3 regions of the Actinosynnema sp. NPDC023794 genome follow, and region 1 is predicted to be linked to each of the others. Evidence: riboswitches for the same ligand, from Rfam matches in the RefSeq annotation. Region 1 holds a riboswitch; each other region holds the start of a gene.
What was found. A riboswitch is a leader RNA that binds a small molecule or an ion and turns the genes downstream of it on or off. The one in region 1 is predicted to bind glycine.

Region 1 (6,648 bases):
GGCCACTCGCCCGAGCCGACGCGGTCGATCTCGTGCCGGATCGCGATCATCGCGTCGATGAACCGGTCGATCTCGCCCAGGTCCTCGCTCTCCGTCGGCTCCACCATGAGCGTGCCCGCCACCGGGAACGACATGGTCGGCGCGTGCAGCCCGTAGTCCGCCAGCCGCTTCGCCACGTCGTCCACCGTCACGCCGGTCGCCTTGGTGATCGGCCGCAGGTCGAGGATGCACTCGTGGGCCACGAAACCGCCCTCGCCGGTGTAGAGCACCGGGAAGTGCTCGTCCAGGCGGCGGGCCACGTAGTTCGCCGCCGCCACGGCGGTGAGGGTGGCGCGGCGGAGGCCGTCGGCGCCCATCATCCGCACGTACGCCCACGAGATCGGCAGGATCGACGCCGAACCCCACGGCGCGGCGCTGATCGGGCCGACACCGGTCGCCGGGCCGGCCGACGGCTGCAACGGGTGGTTCGGCAGGAACGGCGCCAGGTGCGACCGCACGCCGATCGGCCCGACACCCGGGCCGCCGCCGCCGTGCGGGATGCAGAACGTCTTGTGCAGGTTCAGGTGCGACACGTCCGACCCGAACTTGCCGTACTGCGCCAACCCGATCAGCGCGTTGAGGTTCGCGCCGTCCACGTACACCTGGCCACCGGCGTCGTGCACCAGCCCGCACACCTCGCGCACGGTGTCCTCGTACACGCCGTGCGTCGACGGGTACGTGATCATGATCGCGGCCAGGTCGTCGCGGTGCGCGTCGATCGTCGAACGCAGGTGCTCGATGTCCACGTTGCCGTGGTCGTCGCACTTGACGACCACGACCCGCATCCCGGCCATCACGGCGGACGCGGCGTTGGTGCCGTGCGCGCTGGACGGGATCAGGCACACGTCGCGGTGGTCGTCGCCGTTGGCGCGGTGGTAGGCGCGGATCGCCAGCAGGCCCGCGAACTCGCCCTGGCTGCCCGCGTTCGGCTGCAACGACACCGCGTCGTACCCGGTGACCTCTGCCAGCCACCGCTCCAGGTCACCGACGATGCTCAGCAGCCCTTCCGCGTCCGACGCGGGCGCGAACGGGTGCAGGTCGGCGAACTCCGGCCAGGTGATCGGCTCCATCTCGGCCGTGGCGTTGAGCTTCATGGTGCACGAGCCCAGTGGGATCATGCTGCGGTCCAGCGCCACGTCCTTGTCCGACAACGCGCGCAGGTAGCGCAGCAGCGCGGTCTCGGAGCGGTGCGAGTGGAACACCGGGTGGGTCAGGTAGTCGCTGGTGCGGCGCAGGTCGGCGGGGATGCCGTCGGCGGTGTCGGCGTCCAGGCCGTCCACGTCGGAGACGGTGACGCCGAACGCCGTCCACACCGCGACGAGGTGATCGCGCGTGGTGGTCTCGTCGCACGCGATGGACACCACGTCGTCGTCGACCTGCCACAGGTTCACGCCGAGGTCGCGCGCGGCGGAGACGACGGCGGCGGCGCGGCCCTCCACCCGGGCCCGCACGGTGTCGAAGAACTCGCCGTGCACGATCTCGACGCCGCCCTCCAGCAGACCGGCGGCCAGCACGGTCGCCATCCGGTGGGCGCGGGTCGCGATCGCCTTCAGCCCCTCCGGGCCGTGGTACACCGCGTACATCGACGCGATCACCGCGAGCAGGACCTGCGCGGTGCAGATGTTGCTGGTCGCCTTCTCCCGGCGGATGTGCTGCTCGCGCGTCTGCAGGGCGAGGCGGTAGGCGAGCGAGCCGTCCGCGTCCACGGACACGCCGACGAGCCGTCCGGGCAGCTGCCGCTCCAGGCCCTGGCGCACGGCCATGTAGCCCGCGTGCGGCCCACCGAACCCGATCGGCACGCCGAAGCGCTGCGTGGTGCCGACGACGACGTCCGCGCCGATCTCGCCGGGCGGGCGCAGCAGCGTCAACGCCAGCAGGTCCGCGGCGACCACGGCCTGCGCGCCCGCCTTGTGGATCTCCTCGACGACCGCCGCGTGGTCGCGCACCACGCCGGACGCGCCGGGGTAGGACAGCAGCACGCCGAAGAAGTCGCCGCCGAGGCCGAGCCCTTCGATGCCCTGCGACAGGTCGGCGGTCACGACCTCGATGCCCAGCGGCTCGGCGCGCGTCTCGATGACGGCCAGCGTCTGCGGCAGCGTGTCGGCGTCCACGACGAACTTGTCCGACTTCGACCGCCCCGCGCGGCGGACCAGCGTCATCGCCTCGGCGGCGGCGGTGGACTCGTCCAGCATCGAGGCGTTGGCCAGCGGCAGGCCGGTCAGGTCGGCGACCATCGTCTGGAAGTTCAGCAGGGCTTCGAGGCGGCCCTGGGAGATCTCCGGCTGGTAGGGCGTGTAGGCGGTGTACCAGGCGGGGCTCTCCAGCACGTTGCGGCGGATCACCGGCGGCGTGGTCGTGCCGTAGTAGCCGAGCCCGATCATCTGCGTCATCGGGCGGTTGCGGGAGGCGAGGGCGCGCAGCTCGGCCAGCGCCTCGGTCTCGGTGGCGGGCGCGGGCAGGTCCAGCACCAGGTCGCGCTCGCGGATCGACTCGGGGACGGCGTGCTGCGCCAGTTCCTCCAGCGAGCCGACGCCGATCACGTCGAGGATGCGGGCCAGCTCGGCGGGCCGCGGGCCCACGTGCCGGTCGGCGAACGGGGTGCCGTGCTCGAGTGCGGCGAGGGGGATGCGGTCCTGCGTCATCGGTGCTGGCCTCCAGGGCTCCGGACAGACTTCTGCCGTTGCCCTCCCCCTCTGTCTTCTGCCCGGCGGCGGGCGCCTGAGAGCTTCACCCGGCTGGCGGGTTTGCACCGTCGGCGGGGTCGGTCGGTGGTGGCCGACCCGCTTTCCAGAGGCGTCTCACCCGCACGGTCCTTGCGCCTGAGAGGTTCCGGGGAGGATTTGCTCCTTCGGCGCCGAGGCTGGCTCGGACTCTCCCGCACGGGATAAAGCGACTACGCGCGAAATCGTACCCGGCAGGTGGGTGAGCGGTACCGCCGGCGCGACGTGGATCTCAGTGCGCGCGCCGGTCGTGCCGCCCGGTCATCCCACCGCGTTGCGCCGGTCGGTCAGCCGATGGCCCTGGTCCGCCGGCGACGGGACAGCTCGTCGTCGGCCGGCTCCACGATCTCGGCGCCGTCCGCGCGTTCGGCGGGGAAGTCGTGGATCGTGCCGCTGATCTCCCGCATCGCGCCGGAGACCGCGATGCCGAACACCCCTTGGCCGCCCTGGAGCAGGTCGACCACCTCCTCGGGCGACGTGCACTCGTAGACGGTGGTGCCGTCGCTGAACAACGTGATCCGGGCCAGGTCCTGCACGCCGCGGCGACGCAGGTGGTCGACCGCGACCCGGATGTTCTGCAACGAGACACCGGTGTCCAGCAGCCGCTTGACGACCTTGAGGACCAGGATGTCCTTGAACGAGTAGAGCCGTTGACTGCCGGAGCCGTGGGCACTCCTTATCGTCGGGTTGACCAACCCCGTGCGCGCCCAGTAGTCCAGCTGGCGGTAGGTGATGCCCGCGATCTGGCACGCGGCGGGGCCGCGGTACCCGACCAGTTCGTCCGGCAGCGAGGAGTCCGGGAACAGCTCACCCTGTTCGCCGGATCCGGCCCGGATGGGCGCTTCCTCGACCACGCCTGCCTCCCCTCGGTCCGGTCACGACGACCGGCGACCAACGTGAAGCCGCCGCGGAGTGTTCGGCAGCAACCGAATCACACCGTGGCAATTCACCTGAGTTCGACGGTAAGACCGGGTAGGGGGCAGGTCAACGCGACGCGCTGGGCGTGTCTTGCCTCAACGTGAGGTTGAGGTTGAGAGAGTCGCCGGTCGTAAGCCATTCGAGTGACGTTTAGTGATCGTTTAGCGGGGCGAGGTTGACGTTGTGTAACCCGGAGGCGTGACACCTGGAGGTGGCACGCGGGGTTGATCCACAACGCACCGCACACGCCCGCGGAGGGCCGTTGACGGCGTGGGGCCGTCGTCCCGGCTCTTCGCGCGGCGTTGTGGAGAGCGGCGTGCCCAAGAGGTGAAGAGCGTCCTCGCCGGCGGCCAGATCAGCAGGATGACGGCCGGGGTGGGTGGTTCCGTGCCGGCTCCGTTGTCGTTCGGGTTTCGTGTCATCCCGCCGACCTGGCTCCGGGTGTCGTAGCCCGGAGGGAGGTCGGCGGGATGACACGAAGCCCTCCGCCGGGGAAGGCACGGCATGCCAGTGGGCGGGAGGGCGTGGTGACGAGAGCGGTGGGGGCGACCGGGCTACGTGTCCGCGCCGCGGAAGTCTTCAGGCGAGACGGAGTCGAGGAACTCCCGGAACTTCTCGACCTCGTCCTCCTGCTCGTCCGGGATGATGAGGCCCGCCTCTGCCAGCACCGACTCCTCCGCGTGGATCGGCACGCCGATCCTCAGCGCCAGGGCGACCGAGTCGCTCGGCCGCGCGGACACGCGGATGTCGCCGTCGAAGACGAGTTCCGCGAAGTACGTGCCTTCCTGCAAGTCCGTGATCCGCACCTGCTCCAGCTGCCGGCCGAGGGCTCCGATGACGTCCTTGAGCAGGTCGTGCGTCAACGGCCGGGCAGGACGGACACCTTGCTGCTCCAACGCGATCGCCGTGGCCTCGACCGATCCGATCCAGATCGGCAGGTACCGTTCGCCCTCGGTTTCGCGCAGCAGCAGGATCGGCTGGTTGGCGGGCAGTTCCACCCGCACGCCGACGACGCGCATCTCGCTCATCGGGTCTCGCCTCCCTCAGCGCGCTGAAATTCTGGCGTCCCCGCTACCAACGAGGATCCCCCACGTACTCTTTCGACGCTACCCGCCAAGCGGGCCCTGTGCGCAACCGCCCGCCCGCTTCGGATCACGATGCGGACACGCGTTCACCTCGGCGAAACAGGGCGTCCGACGACCTCGCGCAAACCGACCTTCACCAAGAGTGTGTGCAGCGTTACGGAGAGCGCCGCCAACTCCCGCACCACGTCGTCACGTTCTCGTGACCGGTGCGCCGCGCCGACGACCTGCTCCACCAACCCGATCTCGCGGTCGGCCGCGAGGCGGAACGGGCGCAGGTGGCGCGCGTCCAGGCCGTGCTCGGCCATCGCACGCACGGTCGAGGCGATCTGCACCGCCTCGTGGTCGTAGAACCCGCCCGCACCAGGCCTGATCAGGCCGTGCTGCTCCAGGTCCGCCAGCACGCGCGGCTCGATGCCCGCCCGCGCCAGCAGGTCCTCGCGGGTGACCCGGTGCCCGGCGGCCGGGGAGAGGTCGACCGCGCGCATCGCCTTCGACGCGCCCTGGTCGGCCGCGTCCAACTGCTCCTTGATGACTTTCAGCGGCAGGTACCTGTCCCGTTGGGCGGACAGGATGTACCGCAGGCGGTCCACGTCGGCGGACGTGAACTGCCGGTACCCCGAGGCCGTGCGCGCCGGGCGGACCAAGCCCTCCGACTCCAGGAATCGGATCTTGGAGATGGTGACGTCGGGGAAGTCGGGCCGCAACTGCGCCAGCACCGCCCCGATGCTCAACCCCCCGCGTGGCCGCCCGGCCGCCGTCACCGGAGCCCCATCGCTCAGGCCCCCTGGCCCCCGGCGCCCGGACCGGTCAGGAACACGAGGCGGAACTTGCCGATCTGCACCTCGTCGCCGTTCGCCAGGACCGCCTGGTCGACGGGCTCGCGGTTGACGTAGGTGCCGTTGAGGCTGCCCACGTCGATGACCACGAACTCGCCGCCCTCGCGGCGGAACTCGGCGTGGCGGCGGGAGACCGTCACGTCGTCGAGGAAGATGTCGCTGTCGGGGTGCCGCCCCGCACTGGTCGTGTCGCGGTCCAGCAGGAACCTCGACCCCGCGTTGGGGCCGCGCTTGACCACGAGCAGCGCCGATCCGGCGGGCAGTGCGTCGACACCCGCGACGGCCGGCTCCTGGGCGGGCGCCTCGGCGCCCTCGACCTCGGCGAGGAAGTCGGCCCGGAACACGGAGGTCCGCTCCGGGGACTGCTCGGGCGGAACGCCTGGCCCGTCGTTCGTGCTCACCTGAGCTCTCCTCCTGCTGCTGGAACCGTCGAGACCGCTAGAACCTATCGTGCCCGAACCCTTGTCTGAGGAGCGGCTCCCCCACCGACCGAAGAGCCGCCGGAAGATCGACGTCACTCCGCTGCCACCAGCTCCTGGTACGCGGCGGCGTCGAGCAGGTCGTCGACCGCGGTCGGGTCCTCCAGCCGCAATTCCACCATCCACCCCTCGCCGTACGGGTCGGAGTTCACCAGGTCGGGCTGCTGGTCGAGCGAGTCGTTGCGCGCGACTACCTCGCCGGCGAGGGGCGCGTAGATGTCCGACACGCTCTTGGTCGACTCCACCTCGCCCAGCGTCTGGCCGGCCGCGACCTGCTCGCCGAGTTCCGGGAGCTGGACGAACACGACGTCACCCAGTTGTTCCTGGGCGTAGTCGGTGATGCCCACGCGCACGGTGTCCTCACCGGTGCGCAGCACCCACTCATGTTCCTCGGTGTACTTGAGCTCCTCGGGAATCACCGCGGTGTGCTCCTTCAATGACGGTGGATCAACGCTCCGCCGGATCTTCCCACGTCGACGTTCAGGCCGGCGCGACACCCGGCCGTCGCCGCATCGCGAGGGCGAACTGGTACACGTACAGCACGCCCGACCACAGGTACAAGGCTCCTCCC
Region 2 (6,648 bases), on a different contig from region 1:
GCCCGTCCCGGCACCCGCTGTACGCCGAGCTGACGTCGTTCGCGGACCTCGACGGCGCGGCCGGGGACGTGCAGTGGAACTTCGAGAAGTTCCTGCTCGCGCCGTCCGGCGACGTCGTGGCGAGGTTCCGGCCGCGGACCGAGCCGGAGGACGAGGCGGTCGTGAAGGCGATCGAGTCGGTGCTCCCCTAGTCCGACGGCGACGGCGACGGCGACGGCGACGGCGGGGAGGCGGGCGCGCGACCACCTCCCCGCCCAGGTCAGCACTCGATGACGTTCACGGCGAGGCCGCCGCGCGCGGTCTCCTTGTACTTGACCTTCATGTCCTTGCCCGTCTCACGCATGGTCTTGATGACCTTGTCCAGCGACACGAAGTGCGAGCCGTCGCCGCGCAACGCCATCCGCGCCGCCGTGATCGCCTTGATCGAGGCCAACGCGTTGCGCTCGATGCACGGGATCTGCACGAGTCCCCCGATCGGGTCGCACGTCAGCCCCAGGTTGTGCTCCATGGCGATCTCGGCCGCGTTCTCCACCTGCTCCGGCGTGCCGCCCAGCACCTCGGCCAGCCCGCCCGCCGCCATCGAGCACGCCGAACCGACCTCGCCCTGGCACCCGACCTCGGCGCCGGAGATCGACGCGTTCTCCTTGAACAGCACGCCGACCGCGCCCGCCGTCAGCAGGAACCGCACCACGCCGTCGTCGGACGCGCCCGGCACGAACCGGGTGTAGTAGTGCAGCACCGCGGGCACGATGCCGGCCGCGCCGTTGGTCGGCGCGGTCACCACGCGGCCACCCGCGGCGTTCTCCTCGTTCACCGCCAACGCGAACAGGGTCACCCAGTCCATCACCCGCAACGGGTCCGTGGCGTAGTGCTCGGCGGCCATCCGCTGCCGCATCTCGGCCGCGCGCCGCCGCACCTTCAAGCCACCGGGCAGCACGCCGGTCTGCGTGCAGCCGCGCTCGACGCACTCCTGCATCACGTCCCAGATGCGCAACAACTCCGAGCGCACCGACTCCTCGTCGCGCCACGACCGCTCGTTGGCGAGCATGACCTCGCTGATCGACAGCCCGGTCTCCCGGCACCGCGCCAGCAGCTCGTCACCCGTGTGGAACGGGTGCGCGACCGGCGTCTCGTCGGGCTTGATCCGGTCCGCTCCGGTGGCCGTGTCGTCCACCACGAACCCGCCGCCGACGGAGTAGTACACCGCCGAGTCGACCACGACGTCACCCGAGTGGGCGGTGAAGCTCATCCCGTTGGGGTGCAGCGGCAACGACTTCCGCCGGTGCATCACCAGGTCGGCGTCCTCGGTGAACGCGATCTCCCGCGCCCCCGCCAGCCGCAGCCGCCCCGTGGCGCGGATCTCCGCCAGCCGCCGTTCGGCCTCCTCCGGGTCGACCTCCTCCGGCCGGCTGCCCTCCAGGCCGAGCACCACCGCCTTCGGGCTGCCGTGCCCGTGCCCGGTCGCGCCGAGCGAGCCGAACAGCTCCACGTGCACCCGGTCGACCGAGGCCAACGAGGGCCGCAGCCGTTCCGCGAACATCATCGCCGCGCGCATCGGGCCCACCGTGTGCGAGCTCGACGGTCCGATGCCCACGGAGAACAGGTCGAACACGCTGATCGCCATGACCTCAGTCCCCGGTCAGTTCCGCGTACTTCGCCGCGGTCAGCAACCCGGACGCGTCCGTCACGGCCACCTTGAACAGCCACCCGGCCCCGTACGGGTCGTTGTTGATCAACGACGGGTCGTCGACGGCGGCCCGGTTGACCTCCACCACCTCGCCGCTGATCGGCGCGTACAGGTCGCTGACCGACTTGGTCGACTCCAGCTCGCCGCACACCTCGCCGGACTTCACCACGGCGCCGACCTCGGGCAGCTCCACGAACACGATGTCACCCAACGACTCCGCCGCGTACGACGTGATGCCGACCGCCACGGGGTCCTGGGTACCCGGCGCCCAGTCCACCCACTCGTGCTCGGGCGTGTACAGCAGGTTGTCCGGAAAAGTCACGACAGCGCTCCCTCACGGCAAGGTCCACCAGAGCCCCACTCTGTCCTGGGACCTGAGAGCTTCACCGACGCCGGAGCGGCGGCTTGCACCGTGGGTGCGCGGACGTGCGCTTTCCAGAGTCGCCTCACCCGAGCGGTTCTCGCTGCCTGAGAGTGTGCGGGGTACTTGCTCCTTCGGCGCCCCGGCACGTTCACCGAGGTCTCTCCCGCGCGGGTTCCGGCGCTCCTGGCGCGCCGCGGCCGATGTTCAGTTGGTTGGCCCGCACGCTAGGTGCCCGGCACGACGGGTGTCAACGCACCGTCGGACTTGTTCGATCGGCACAGTGGCGCAGGGGTGCGTTGGTGCCGGCCGCACGATGACACCGAACACCCGTTACCGGACCTTTGGTGTAACACCGGCCGAAGGAGCCCACCGTGCGGATCGCCGTCCCCCGCGAGATCAAGAACCACGAGTACCGCGTCGCGCTGACCCCGGCGGGCGCGCACGAGCTGACGCAGCGCGGTCACGACGTGGTGGTCGAGGCCGGCGCGGGCCTCGGTTCGGCCATCACCGACGAGGAGTACCTGGCCGCGGGCGCGAAGGTGCTGGCCACCGCGGACGACGTGTGGGCCGAGGGCGACCTGGTGCTCAAGGTCAAGGAGCCGATCGCCGAGGAGTACCCGCGGCTGCGCCAGGGCCAGGTCCTGTTCACGTACCTGCACCTGGCCGCCGACCGGCCGCTGACGCAGGCGCTGCTGGACTCCGGCACCACCGCCGTCGCCTACGAGACCGTGCAGTCGGCGAACGGCGCGCTGCCGCTGCTGGCGCCGATGTCCGAGGTGGCGGGCAGGCTCGCGCCGCAGGTGGGCGCGTTCTCCCTGATGAAGCCGTCCGGCGGGCGCGGCGTGCTGCCCGGCGGCGTGCCCGGCGTGCACCCGGCGCGGGTGGTCGTGATCGGCGGCGGCGTGGCGGGCCTGAACGCGGCGGCGATCGCCGTCGGCATGGGCGCGGACGTGCAGATCCTGGACACCAACGTCGACCGGCTGCGCCACATCGACGCCCTCTACCAGGGCCGCCTGCGCACCGTGACGTCCAACCGGTACTCCGTCGAGCAGGCCGTGCGCGAGGCCGACCTGGTCATCGGCGCGGTGCTGGTGCCCGGCGCGAAGGCGCCGAAGCTGGTCAGCAACGAGCTGGTGGCCGACATGAAGCCCGGCTCCGTCCTCGTGGACATCGCGATCGACCAGGGCGGCTGCTTCGCCGACTCGCGCCCGACCACGCACGCCGACCCGACCTACCAGGTGCACGACACCGTCTTCTACTGCGTGGCGAACATGCCCGGCGCCGTGCCGCGGACGTCGACCTACGCGCTGACCAACGTGACGCTGCCGTACGCCGTCGCGCTGGCCGACCAGGGCTGGGAGGCGGCGCTGCGCGCGGACGCGTCGCTGGCGCACGGCCTGAACGCGCACGAGGGCCTGCTGACGAACCTGCCGGTCGCGCAGGCGCACGGGATGACCCACACGCCGCTCGACCTCTGAGACCCCCAAGCGCGAAGGGCCCCGCTCACAGCACGTGAGCGGGGCCCTTCGGCGATGAAAGACGGCCCGCTCAACCAGCCTGGGGGTCACTGGGAGCGGGCCGCGTGACCAATCTTAGCCGGGAACAGGGGTCCCTGCCCAGTGACCCCACCGATCCGGCCGACATCCGTTCCGGCGGCGGCGACGCGCTGTGCACGAACTCAAGCAATCGAGTGAACTTGGGTGATAACGGGTAAGTCACGACGGCCCTACGACCGATGCACAGGGCGGGAACCCCGCGGCTACCCGGCGGGGTCGTCCGTTCGCGCGGCGCTCTGCCGCGCCTCCTCCGATCGGAGCGCAGATGGCTGAACCCGAGGGCTGGATCGACTGCCACGACCCGTTCGGGCGGGACCGGTCGATGACCGTGCTCGTCGAGGACGACCGGGTGCTGCTGGTCGCGCCGCCCGGCGAGTCCGCCGTGATGTCCGTCACGCAGACGCGCAGGCTGCACCGCCTGCTCGACCAAGTCGCCGACAGGATGTGACGGCCGTGGACGAGGCGCTGCGGGCCGCCGTGATGCGCCGGCTGGCGTTGCTGGACGAGGCCGCCGAGAGCGGCGAGGCGGACGCCCTCGTGCCGCTCGCGCGGTCGGAGATCCACCGCCTGGCCGACGGCTGGCGGCTGTTGTTGACCGTGCACCAACCGGATCCGGACGGCCGCTGCGGCGCGTGCCCCGGCGTCCTGCGGCACAAGAAGTGGCCGTGCCAGGTGTGGACGATGGCCCACCAGCACCTCATCGGCGACGGCCTGCCACACCGCGAACGCCGCCGTCCGCTGCGCACGCTGCGCCATTCGAAGGAGGTCGAGACGACGGCCGAGATACCGAGGGTCGCGTCGAAACCGCGGCATGCCCTCCCCGAGTGACCCTCCTAGGGCAGGATGACGCCCGGTAGGAGTACTCGGGAGGGACGCGTGCACGACGGCACTGGCCGCATCGTGGTGCAGAACTTGACCAAGCAGTTCGGTCCGGTCGCAGCGGTGCAGAATCTCAGCTTCACAGTGGAACCCGGTTCGGTGACCGGCTTCCTCGGTCCCAACGGGGCCGGCAAGACGACGACGCTGCGCATGCTGCTCGGCCTGGTGACCCCGACCGCGGGCATCGGACTGATCAACGGCAGGCCGTTCGCCCAGCTCGGCAACCCGGCCCGGGTGGTCGGCGCGGTGCTGGAGGCGCAGGGCTTCCACCCCAAGCGCACGGCGCGCAACCACCTGCGGGTCTACGCCGCCGCGATCGGCGTGCCCGACTCGCGCGCCGACCAGGTGCTCCAGCTGGTCGGCCTCGGCGCGGCGGGCGACCGCAAGGCGGGCGGGTTCTCGCTCGGCATGAAGCAGCGGCTGGCCCTGGCCACCGCGCTGCTCGGCGACCCGCAGATCCTGGTGCTCGACGAGCCGGCCAACGGGCTCGACCCGGAGGGCATCGCGTGGCTGCGGACGTTCCTGCAGTCCTACGCGCGCAGCGGGCGGACCGTGCTGATCTCCAGCCACCTGCTGGCGGAGGTCGAGCAGACCGTCGACCAGGTGGTCATCATCAGCCGTGGTCAGACCATGTACTACGGCTCGCTCGACCAGTTGCGCGACCAGCAGCAGGGCCGCGTGCTCGTGCAGCCGTCGGACACCGGCGCGCTGGTCGCGGCGCTGCGGGAGGACGGGATCAGCGCGATCGAGCAGCTGCCGGACGGCCGCATCGCGGTCACCGGCGTGGAGGCCAGGCAGGTCGCCGACACCGCGTTGAAGGCGGGGGTGTCGGTCTACGGCATCCAGGAGGAGAAGGCCGACCTGGAACGGCTGTTCTTCCAGCTCACCAACGGCCAGTACGCGGCGCCGGGCCAGTACGCCCAACCCGTCGGGTACCAGCAGCAGCCGCCGCCCGGCTACCAGCCGCAGTACCAGGCACCGCCGCAGGGCTACCAGCAGCAGCCGCCGCCGGGCTACCAGCAGCAGTACCAGCAGCCGCCGCCCGGCTACGAGCAGCAGTACCAGCAGCAGTACCAGCAGCCCCCGCAGGGCAACGAGCAGTACCAACAGCCTCCGCAGGGCTACGAGGCGCCACCACCGGGATCCCAGCAGCCGCCGCAGGACAACCCGTACGGTCAGCAACACGGTCAGGGCGGCCTCGGGGGCGGTGCGTGATGGGCAACCTGATCAAGGCGGAGTTCCGCAAGACCACCACCACGGGCCTGTGGTGGGGCCTGATGATCCCGACCGTGCTGCTCGCGTTCGGCTGGGCGCTCGGCACCGGGGCCATCTTCAAGACCGTCTCGGACTTCATGAACAGCTCCGACGCCGAGGAGCTGGCCACGCTGCTCAACGTGGACCCGTCGCAGTGGCAGATGTCGGTGTTCGGGATCGCGCGCAGCATCAACGTGGCCACGATCTTCCCGATGATCTTCGGCGGCCTGGCGATCGCCAACGAGATCAACCGCAAGACGATCACCACCACGTTCCTGACCTCGCCCAACAGGGTGTCCGCGCTGGCCGCGAAGATGATCGTCTACATCCTGTGGGGCGCCATCTTCGGCATCGCGATCGTGGCCGCGGTGAGCATCGGCATCGCGATCACCTCGGACGCGGGCTCGCTGCCGGACGCCGGCGGCTGGCTGGCGCTGGCCGGTGTCGGCGTCCTGTCGTCGATCCTGATGACCATGTTCGGCGTCGGCGTCGGCGCGCTGATGACCAGCGTCGTCGGCACCACCGTGGTGCTGCTGCTCTACATGCTGATCGTGGAGAACGGCATCCAGCTCGTGCTGGCGTCCCAGGGCCTGCCGGAGATCATCGGCTTCCTGCCCAACGGCGCGGTGAACGGCCTCACCGGCTCGGTGGCGTCGTCGCTGTTCCTGTCGAACGCAGGCGTCGTGCCGGAGGACATGGTCGAGGCGCTGCGGGCGTTCGCCGGCGCGCTCGGGGCGTTCGACTGGTGGTTGAGCGGATTGATCTTCCTCGCCTGGTCGGCGCTGTTCTTCCTCGGTGGCTGGGCAGCCACTCAGCGCAAGGACATCACCTGATCGCGTGTTCTTGATCGGCTGACGGAGGCCGCCCCGAAGGTTCGGGGCGGCCTCCGTCACGTCCGGGGGGCCGAC
Region 3 (6,648 bases), on a different contig from region 1:
AGGCTTCGCTCATGCGAGCCACGGTAGGGAGCACGGCGGCGGTTGCCCATGACCTCCCGAGGTGACTTATTAGCTCACCGGAGTGAGCGGGTAGTCCATGATCTCGCCCTCGCCGGCGAACCCCAGCCGCGCGTACAGCCGCCGGGCCGCCGCGTTGTCCTGGAACACGCGCAACTGCACCCGCGCCCACCCGTGCTCACGCGCCCACGCCAGCACGTCGGCGACCAGCGCCTCGCCGACGCCGCGCCGTCGGAACTCCGGCATGACCCACATGGAGTACAGGTACAACACGTCCGGGTTGACTTCGTGCGGCACACCGGCGACGAGCCCGACCGGCTCCGGGTCCTCGGCGACGACCTTCACCCCGCGCTCCGGCGTCAACAGCTCACGCCACCGCGCCTCGTCGAACGTCCGCTCCAGCGCCAACGTCGAGCCGAACGCCTCGGGATCGCTGCTCAGCGCGGTCAACCGGATGTCGCGCCAGGTCACCCAGTCGTCGGGCCCGAGCCGCCGGAGTCGCATGCCCCCAGTGTCCCGCAAACCCTGACCGATCCGCTCACGATCACCACCCACCGTGGGCGCTGCGGTCATGGCGGCGCGGGCCGGCCGGTGGGACCGTCGAAGGCATGCCAACTCGCCGTTCCGCATGGATGACCGAGGACCTGGACCAGTTGCGCAAGCTGGCCCGCACGTTCTTCGAGAGGGAGGCGGTCCCGAACCAGGAGCGCTGGGCCGCGCAGAAGCAGGTGGACCGGGACTTCTGGACCAAGGCCGGTGAGGTCGGGCTGCTCTGCCTGTCCATCCCGGAGGAGTACGGCGGTGGCGGCGGCACGTTCGCGCACGAGGCCGTGCTGCTGGAGGAGCAGGCCCGGTGCGGCGACACCGCGTGGGGCAACAGCGTGCACAGCGGGATCGTGGCCCACTACATCAACGCCTACGGCACCGAGGAGCAGAAGCTGCGCTGGCTGCCGAAGATGGCCTCCGGCGAGTACGTCGGCGCGATCGCCATGTCCGAGCCCGGCGGCGGCTCCGACCTGCAGAACATCAAGACGCGGGCGCTGCGGCGCGGTGACGAGTACGTGCTGTCGGGCTCGAAGACGTTCATCACCAACGGCGCGCAGGCCGACCTGGTGGTCGTGGTCGCCAAGACCGACCCGAGCCAGGGCGCGACGGGCATCTCGCTGCTGGTCGTGGAGACCGCGCAGGCGCGGGGCTTCCGCCGCGGCCGGGTGCTGGACAAGATCGGGATGCACGGCCAGGACACCGCCGAGCTGTTCTTCGACGACGTCCGAGTGCCCGCGGCGAACCTGCTCGGCACCGGCGAGGGCCAGGGGTTCATCCAGCTGATGCAGCAGCTGCCCCAGGAGCGGCTGATCATCGCGGTGGCGTCGGTCGCGGGCATCGAGGCGGCGGTCGACCTCACGCTGGCCTACGTCAAGGACCGCACGGCGTTCGGCCGGGAGCTGATCAAGTTCCAGAACACCCGGTTCAAGCTCGCCGAGTGCGCCACCGAGGCCCGCGTGACCAGGTCTTTCGTGGACGAGTGCGTGCAGGACCACCTGGCGGGCCGCCTCGACGTGCCCACCGCGGCGATGGCCAAGTGGTGGGCCACCGAACGGCTGTGCCAGGTCGTGGACGAGTGCGTGCAGCTGTTCGGCGGCTACGGCTACATGGCCGAGTACCCGATCGCGCGCGCGTGGGCGGACGCGCGCGTGCAGAAGATCTACGGCGGGACGAACGAGATCATGAAGGAAATCATCGCGAGGTCGCTCTAGTGCCGGGGCCGCTGGAGGGGTTGAAGGTCGTCGAGCTGGCCGGCCTCGCGCCCGCGCCGTTCGGCTGCATGGTGCTGGCCGACCTCGGCGCGTCCGTGGTCCGGGTGGACCGCGTCGGCGGCGCCGCGGAGGTGCCCCTGCTCGGCCGCGGCCGGCGCTCGATCGGCGTGGACGTCCGCCGGCCCGAGGGCGCCGAGCTGGTGCTGCGGCTGGTCGCGGAGTCGGACGTGCTGGTCGAGGGCTTCCGGCCGGGCGTGACCGAACGGCTGGGCATCGGCCCGGCGCAGTGCCTGGCCCGCAACCCGCGGCTGGTCTACGGGCGGGTGACCGGCTGGGGCCAGGACGGGCCGCTGGCCGACCGCGCCGGGCACGACATCAACTACATCGCGGTGGCGGGCGCGCTGGAGCCCATCGGGCGGGCGGGCGCGCCGCCGACCGTGCCGCTCAACGTCGTCGGCGACTTCGGCGGCGGCGGGCTGCTGCTGGCGCTGGGCGTGCTGGCCGCGCTGTACGAGCGGGAGCGGTCCGGGCGCGGGCAGGTGGTGGACGCGGCCATGGTCGACGGCGCGGCGCTGCTGACCACGTTCCTGCACGGCATGTCGTCGGTGGGCGCCTGGCCGGGCGCGCGCGGGACGAACCTGCTGGACGGCGGCGCGCCGTTCTACGACGTGTACGAGGCGGCCGACGGCGGGTTCGTCAGCATCGGGGCGCTGGAGGAGAAGTTCTACGCCGAGCTGCTGGTCGTGCTCGGGCTCGCCGACGCCGGGCTGCCCGGGCGGCACGACCCGGCGAACTGGCCGGAGCTGCGGTCCCGCATCGCCGCGGCGGTGGCGACCCGGACCAGGGACGAGTGGGCCGCGCTCGCGGAGGGCACCGACGCGTGCCTCGCGCCCGTGCTGGCGCCCGGTGAGGCCCCGAAGCACGGGCACAACGCCGAGCGGGGGACGTTCGTCGAGGTGGACGGGGTGGTGCAGCCCGCGCCGGCGCCGCGGTTCGGCCGGACGCCCGCCGCCGCGCCGGGTCCGCCGCCCGCGGTCGGCGAGCACACGGTCGAGGTGCTGGCCGGGCTGGGGCTGGGCGAGGACGAGATCGCCGGGCTGCGGCGGTCCGGCGTGATCGGCTGACGGACCCGGTCGAGCGGGACCCGATCGGGCAAGAAAAAGGCAAGGGAAATCACCTGAAGGGGTACCGGAAATGAGTGGCAGCCGCCAGCGGCCTTTGTCACGCTCGGTGCGTGCGTCGGCGCAATCAGGTGATGGGCTGTGCGGAGGTGGCAGTGTCTGAAGAACCTCGGTGTCCGTGCCAGGGGGTGGGCGAGTGGCCCGTACCTTGGTGATCGGCGGGGCCACCGGTCCCCTTGATCGTCCGTTCGGGTGACACTCGGGTCTCCCCAGGCGTGGTTGCGTGGTGTTCGTGCGACCGGTCGGGGGACGGCGGCGGGTTCGATCGTCATCATCCGGGTGAATGAGGGACCATGGCCGTTGACACGACCGGAGCGGCGCTCGGCCGCACTGCACTGTGAGACGGACGGAGACCGATCAGTGAACGTCAAGAAGGTGGTGACGCTGGCGGCGGTCGCGCTGGTGCTGTTCCTCCTGATCACCCAGCCGAACGAGTCCGCCGAGGCGGTGAGGACCGCGCTCGGGTGGCTCCAGTCCGGCGCCGAGTCGATCATCACCTTCGTCCGCAGCCTGTTCGCCTAGAGGACTCGCGGTAACCCCTCGCACCCCCGCTCAATGCGGTCACGATCGGTGACTATGCGCCCCGACCGTTGCACCGTACGGGTGGAATGAGGGCTATAACGCCCTGGTAACAGGGTTTTAGACAAACCAGGGTCTAGCGGTTGTCGGTACCCGCTAATACGGTGCGTCGCATTGGCTGATCTTCGACCGATGAGGAGGCAGAATGGTCGAGGACTCCGGAGTCGACGAGCTGTTGCGGCAGTGGGCGGCTGAGCGCTCGGACGACGCCGAGCTGCAGGAGGTGAACCGGATCAAGGACGCGTGGCTCGCGGAAGCCCCGCCGTCCGCGCCGGGGATCCCGGTGCAGCGGGCGAATGGCGGTCCCCGCGGCCTGATGAAGGTCGAGTCCGCGGATCCGGCGTACGTGACGGCGATGCGGAAGCGGGCGCCCGAGGTGCCCGAGCCCCTGCTCGCCGCGGCCGCCAGCTACTGGCAGCTGGTGGGCGACCTGTCCGAGGCGGAGCAGTGGTGGGACGCGGGCATCAGCCCGTTGGACCAGCGCGCTCTGGACTACCGGGCGGCCGGGCTCTCGCCCGCCGACCTCGGTCGTCGCCTCGGCCCGATGACGGTGCTCCAGCACCTGCGTCGGGGTAGCGCGGCGGCCTGGTGCGTGGCCAGGTTGCAGAGGCAACGCCGGGACGGCGTGGCCTAGGTCCGACGAGTCGGGGCGGGCTCCTGCGGTCGAGGAGCCCTTGCCTTCGAGGTGCGGGCTCCCGTGCGGGGAGCCCCAGCCTCGTGCGACGCACGAAGTACTCTTGAGGCGTGCGAGGCCTCATCACCCCCCAGCGCCTGGCCATCGCGGCCGTCTGCCTGGCGTCGCTGGTCGTGTGCTGCGGCCTGGCCTACTGGCAGTGGGAGCGGTTCTCCGAGGCCGGCGGCACGTTCCAGAACCTCGGTTACGTGTTCCAGTGGCCGCTGTTCGGCCTCTTCCCCGCGTTCATGGTGTGGCGCATCCGCAGGCTGGACGCCCGCCGCAAGGCCGAGGACGCCGCCGCGGCGACCGGGGCCGCCGACGAGGCCGCGCCGGAGCCGGTGGCCGTGCCGCCGCGGCCGGTCGTTACCGTTGAACCCGTCAGAGCGCCCGTGCGGGACGACGAGGACGAAGAGCTCGCGGCCTACAACCGCATGCTCGCCGAACTCAACGCGCGGGACCAGCGGTGAGCGAAGGTAGGGCGATGAGCGGCGCGTTGACCAGGTTCCGGTTCATGGCTTACGTGGTCGGTGTCGGGCTGCTGCTGCTCGTGGTCGCGATGATCGTCAAGTACGCGGGCGGCGACACGGGCATGATGCAGGTCGTCGGCCCGGTCCACGGCTTCCTGTACGCGGTGTACCTGGTGCTCACCGTCGACCTCGCGCTCAAGTCCCGCTGGTCGATCAAGGGCACGGTGCTGGTGCTGCTCGCGGGCACGATCCCGTTCGTGTCGTTCTACGCCGAGCGCAAGGTGGTCGAGAGCGTCCGGGCCGAGAAGAGCCTGTGACCGGGGTTGACCCCGCCCGCCGTGCGCCCCTAGCGTCTGGCGGTACCAACTGAACACGGCCGTCGATGTCGCGCGGGAGAGTCCCCGAGCGGGGCGCCGAAGGAGCAACTCCTCCCCGGAATCTCTCAGGCACAGGTACCGCGCGACGAAGGCAACTCTGGAAAGCAGGCGCGCCGCGGCGCGCCTCACCCACGGTGCAAGCCACCCCCACCGGGTGGTGAAGCTCTCAGGCTCATGGCAGAGGGGGAGGCTCACTCGACGAGGAGTCTCCGGTGGACCGTGTCATCCTTTCGCTCGTGAATCGCTCGGACGTGCCCGCCCGTCGACCCGACCGGTCGGCCCGTCGGCATGTCCGCACCCAGGGAGGGCCCGCCTGATGGAAAGCCGCCGCACACCCCTGCACGCCGAACACGAGGCGCTGGGCGCCATGTTCACCGACTTCGCGGGCTGGCGGATGCCGCTGCGCTACGACAGCGAGCTGGCCGAGCACCACGCGGTGCGCACGTCGGCGGGCCTGTTCGACCTGACCCACATGGGTGAGATCCTGCTCACCGGCCCGGAGGCGGGCGCCGCGCTCGACCACGCCCTGGTCGGCCACGCGTCCGCGATCGGCGTCGGCCGCGCCCGGTACACGATGATCTGCCAGGCCGACGGCGGCGTCATCGACGACCTGATCGTGTACCGCACGGGTGACACCGAGTACCTCGTCGTCGCCAACGCCTCGAACGCCGCCGTCGTGCACGAGGCCCTGGTCGAGCGGGCCGAGGGCTTCGACGCGGTGGTCGCGGACAAGTCGACCGACTACGCGCTGCTCGCCGTGCAGGGCCCGAAGGCCACCGCCATCCTCGCCGGCCTCACGCCGACCGACCTGGCCGCGGTGAAGTACTACGCGTCGTACCCGACCGAGGTCGCGGGCAAGCCCGTGCTGCTGGCCCGCACCGGCTACACCGGCGAGGACGGCTTCGAGCTGTTCGTCGCGCCGGACGACGCCGCGCACGTGTGGCAGGCCCTGCTGGAGGCGGGCGCGCCGCACGACCTCAAGCCCGCCGGCCTCGGCTGCCGCGACACGCTGCGGCTGGAGGCGGGCATGCCGCTGTACGGCAACGAGCTCGGCCGCGATCGCACGCCGTTCCAGGCGAACCTCGGCCGCGTGGTGAAGCTGGACAAGCCGGGCGACTTCGTCGGCCGCGACGCGCTGGCCGCCGCCGCCGAGCGGGGCGTGGACCAGGTCCTGGTCGGCTTGAAGACCACCTCCCGCCGCGCGCCGCGGCACGGCTACCCCGTGCTGGACGCCTCCGGCGCCCGGATCGGCGAGGTGACCAGCGGCGCGTTGTCGCCGACCCTGGGCTACTCGGTGGCGATGGCCTACGTGGCGGTCGGCAGCACCGAGCCCGGCACCCGGCTGTCGGTGGACGTCCGCGGCAAGCACGAGCCGGTCGAAGTCGTCGCACTGCCCTTCTACAAGCGCACCTCGTAAGGGAGACCCCACACATGTCCGAGCACTTCAACACCTCCCTCGCGGAGTTCGACCCGGAGGTCGCGAACGCCGTCGCCGCCGAGCTGCACCGGCAGCAGAGCACGCTGGAGATGATCGCCTCGGAGAACTTCACGCCGGTGTCGGTGCTGCAGGCGCAGGGGTCGGTGCTGACGAAC

Region 2: it holds a riboswitch for glycine, as region 1 does, so the genes downstream of both, gcvH (glycine cleavage system protein GcvH) here and gcvP (aminomethyl-transferring glycine dehydrogenase) in region 1, are expected to answer to the same signal.
Region 3: it holds a riboswitch for glycine, as region 1 does, so the genes downstream of both, gcvT (glycine cleavage system aminomethyltransferase GcvT) here and gcvP (aminomethyl-transferring glycine dehydrogenase) in region 1, are expected to answer to the same signal.

Annotation. Positions count from the first base shown of each region.
Region 1 covers NZ_JBFAFR010000034.1:11,222-17,869, forward strand. The annotation lists gene gcvP (aminomethyl-transferring glycine dehydrogenase) at 1-2,681, opposite strand, end outside; glycine riboswitch at 2,837-2,927, opposite strand; gene AB0H12_RS38525 (MerR family transcriptional regulator) at 3,047-3,613, opposite strand; gene AB0H12_RS38530 (bifunctional nuclease family protein) at 4,232-4,705, opposite strand; gene ftsR (transcriptional regulator FtsR) at 4,849-5,523, opposite strand; gene garA (glycogen accumulation regulator GarA) at 5,538-5,999, opposite strand; gene gcvH (glycine cleavage system protein GcvH) at 6,113-6,496, opposite strand; gene clsA (cardiolipin synthase ClsA) at 6,558-6,648, opposite strand, start outside.
Region 2 covers NZ_JBFAFR010000032.1:64,550-71,197, reverse strand. The annotation lists gene AB0H12_RS37855 (glutathione peroxidase) at 1-191, shown strand, start outside; gene AB0H12_RS37850 (L-serine ammonia-lyase) at 260-1,624, opposite strand; gene gcvH (glycine cleavage system protein GcvH) at 1,629-2,009, opposite strand; glycine riboswitch at 2,133-2,227, opposite strand; gene ald (alanine dehydrogenase) at 2,423-3,529, shown strand; gene AB0H12_RS37835 (hypothetical protein) at 3,873-4,055, shown strand; gene AB0H12_RS37830 (hypothetical protein) at 4,061-4,435, shown strand; gene AB0H12_RS37825 (ABC transporter ATP-binding protein) at 4,484-5,701, shown strand; gene AB0H12_RS37820 (ABC-2 transporter permease) at 5,701-6,573, shown strand.
Region 3 covers NZ_JBFAFR010000002.1:623,588-630,235, forward strand. The annotation lists gene AB0H12_RS07500 (acetyl-CoA C-acetyltransferase) at 1-13, opposite strand, end outside; gene AB0H12_RS07505 (GNAT family N-acetyltransferase) at 70-522, opposite strand; gene AB0H12_RS07510 (acyl-CoA dehydrogenase family protein) at 627-1,775, shown strand; gene AB0H12_RS07515 (CaiB/BaiF CoA transferase family protein) at 1,775-2,899, shown strand; gene AB0H12_RS07520 (hypothetical protein) at 3,317-3,478, shown strand; gene AB0H12_RS07525 (helix-turn-helix transcriptional regulator) at 3,681-4,169, shown strand; gene AB0H12_RS07530 (hypothetical protein) at 4,280-4,678, shown strand; gene AB0H12_RS07535 (DUF3817 domain-containing protein) at 4,693-4,995, shown strand; glycine riboswitch at 5,059-5,146, shown strand; gene gcvT (glycine cleavage system aminomethyltransferase GcvT) at 5,372-6,472, shown strand; gene glyA (serine hydroxymethyltransferase) at 6,487-6,648, shown strand, end outside.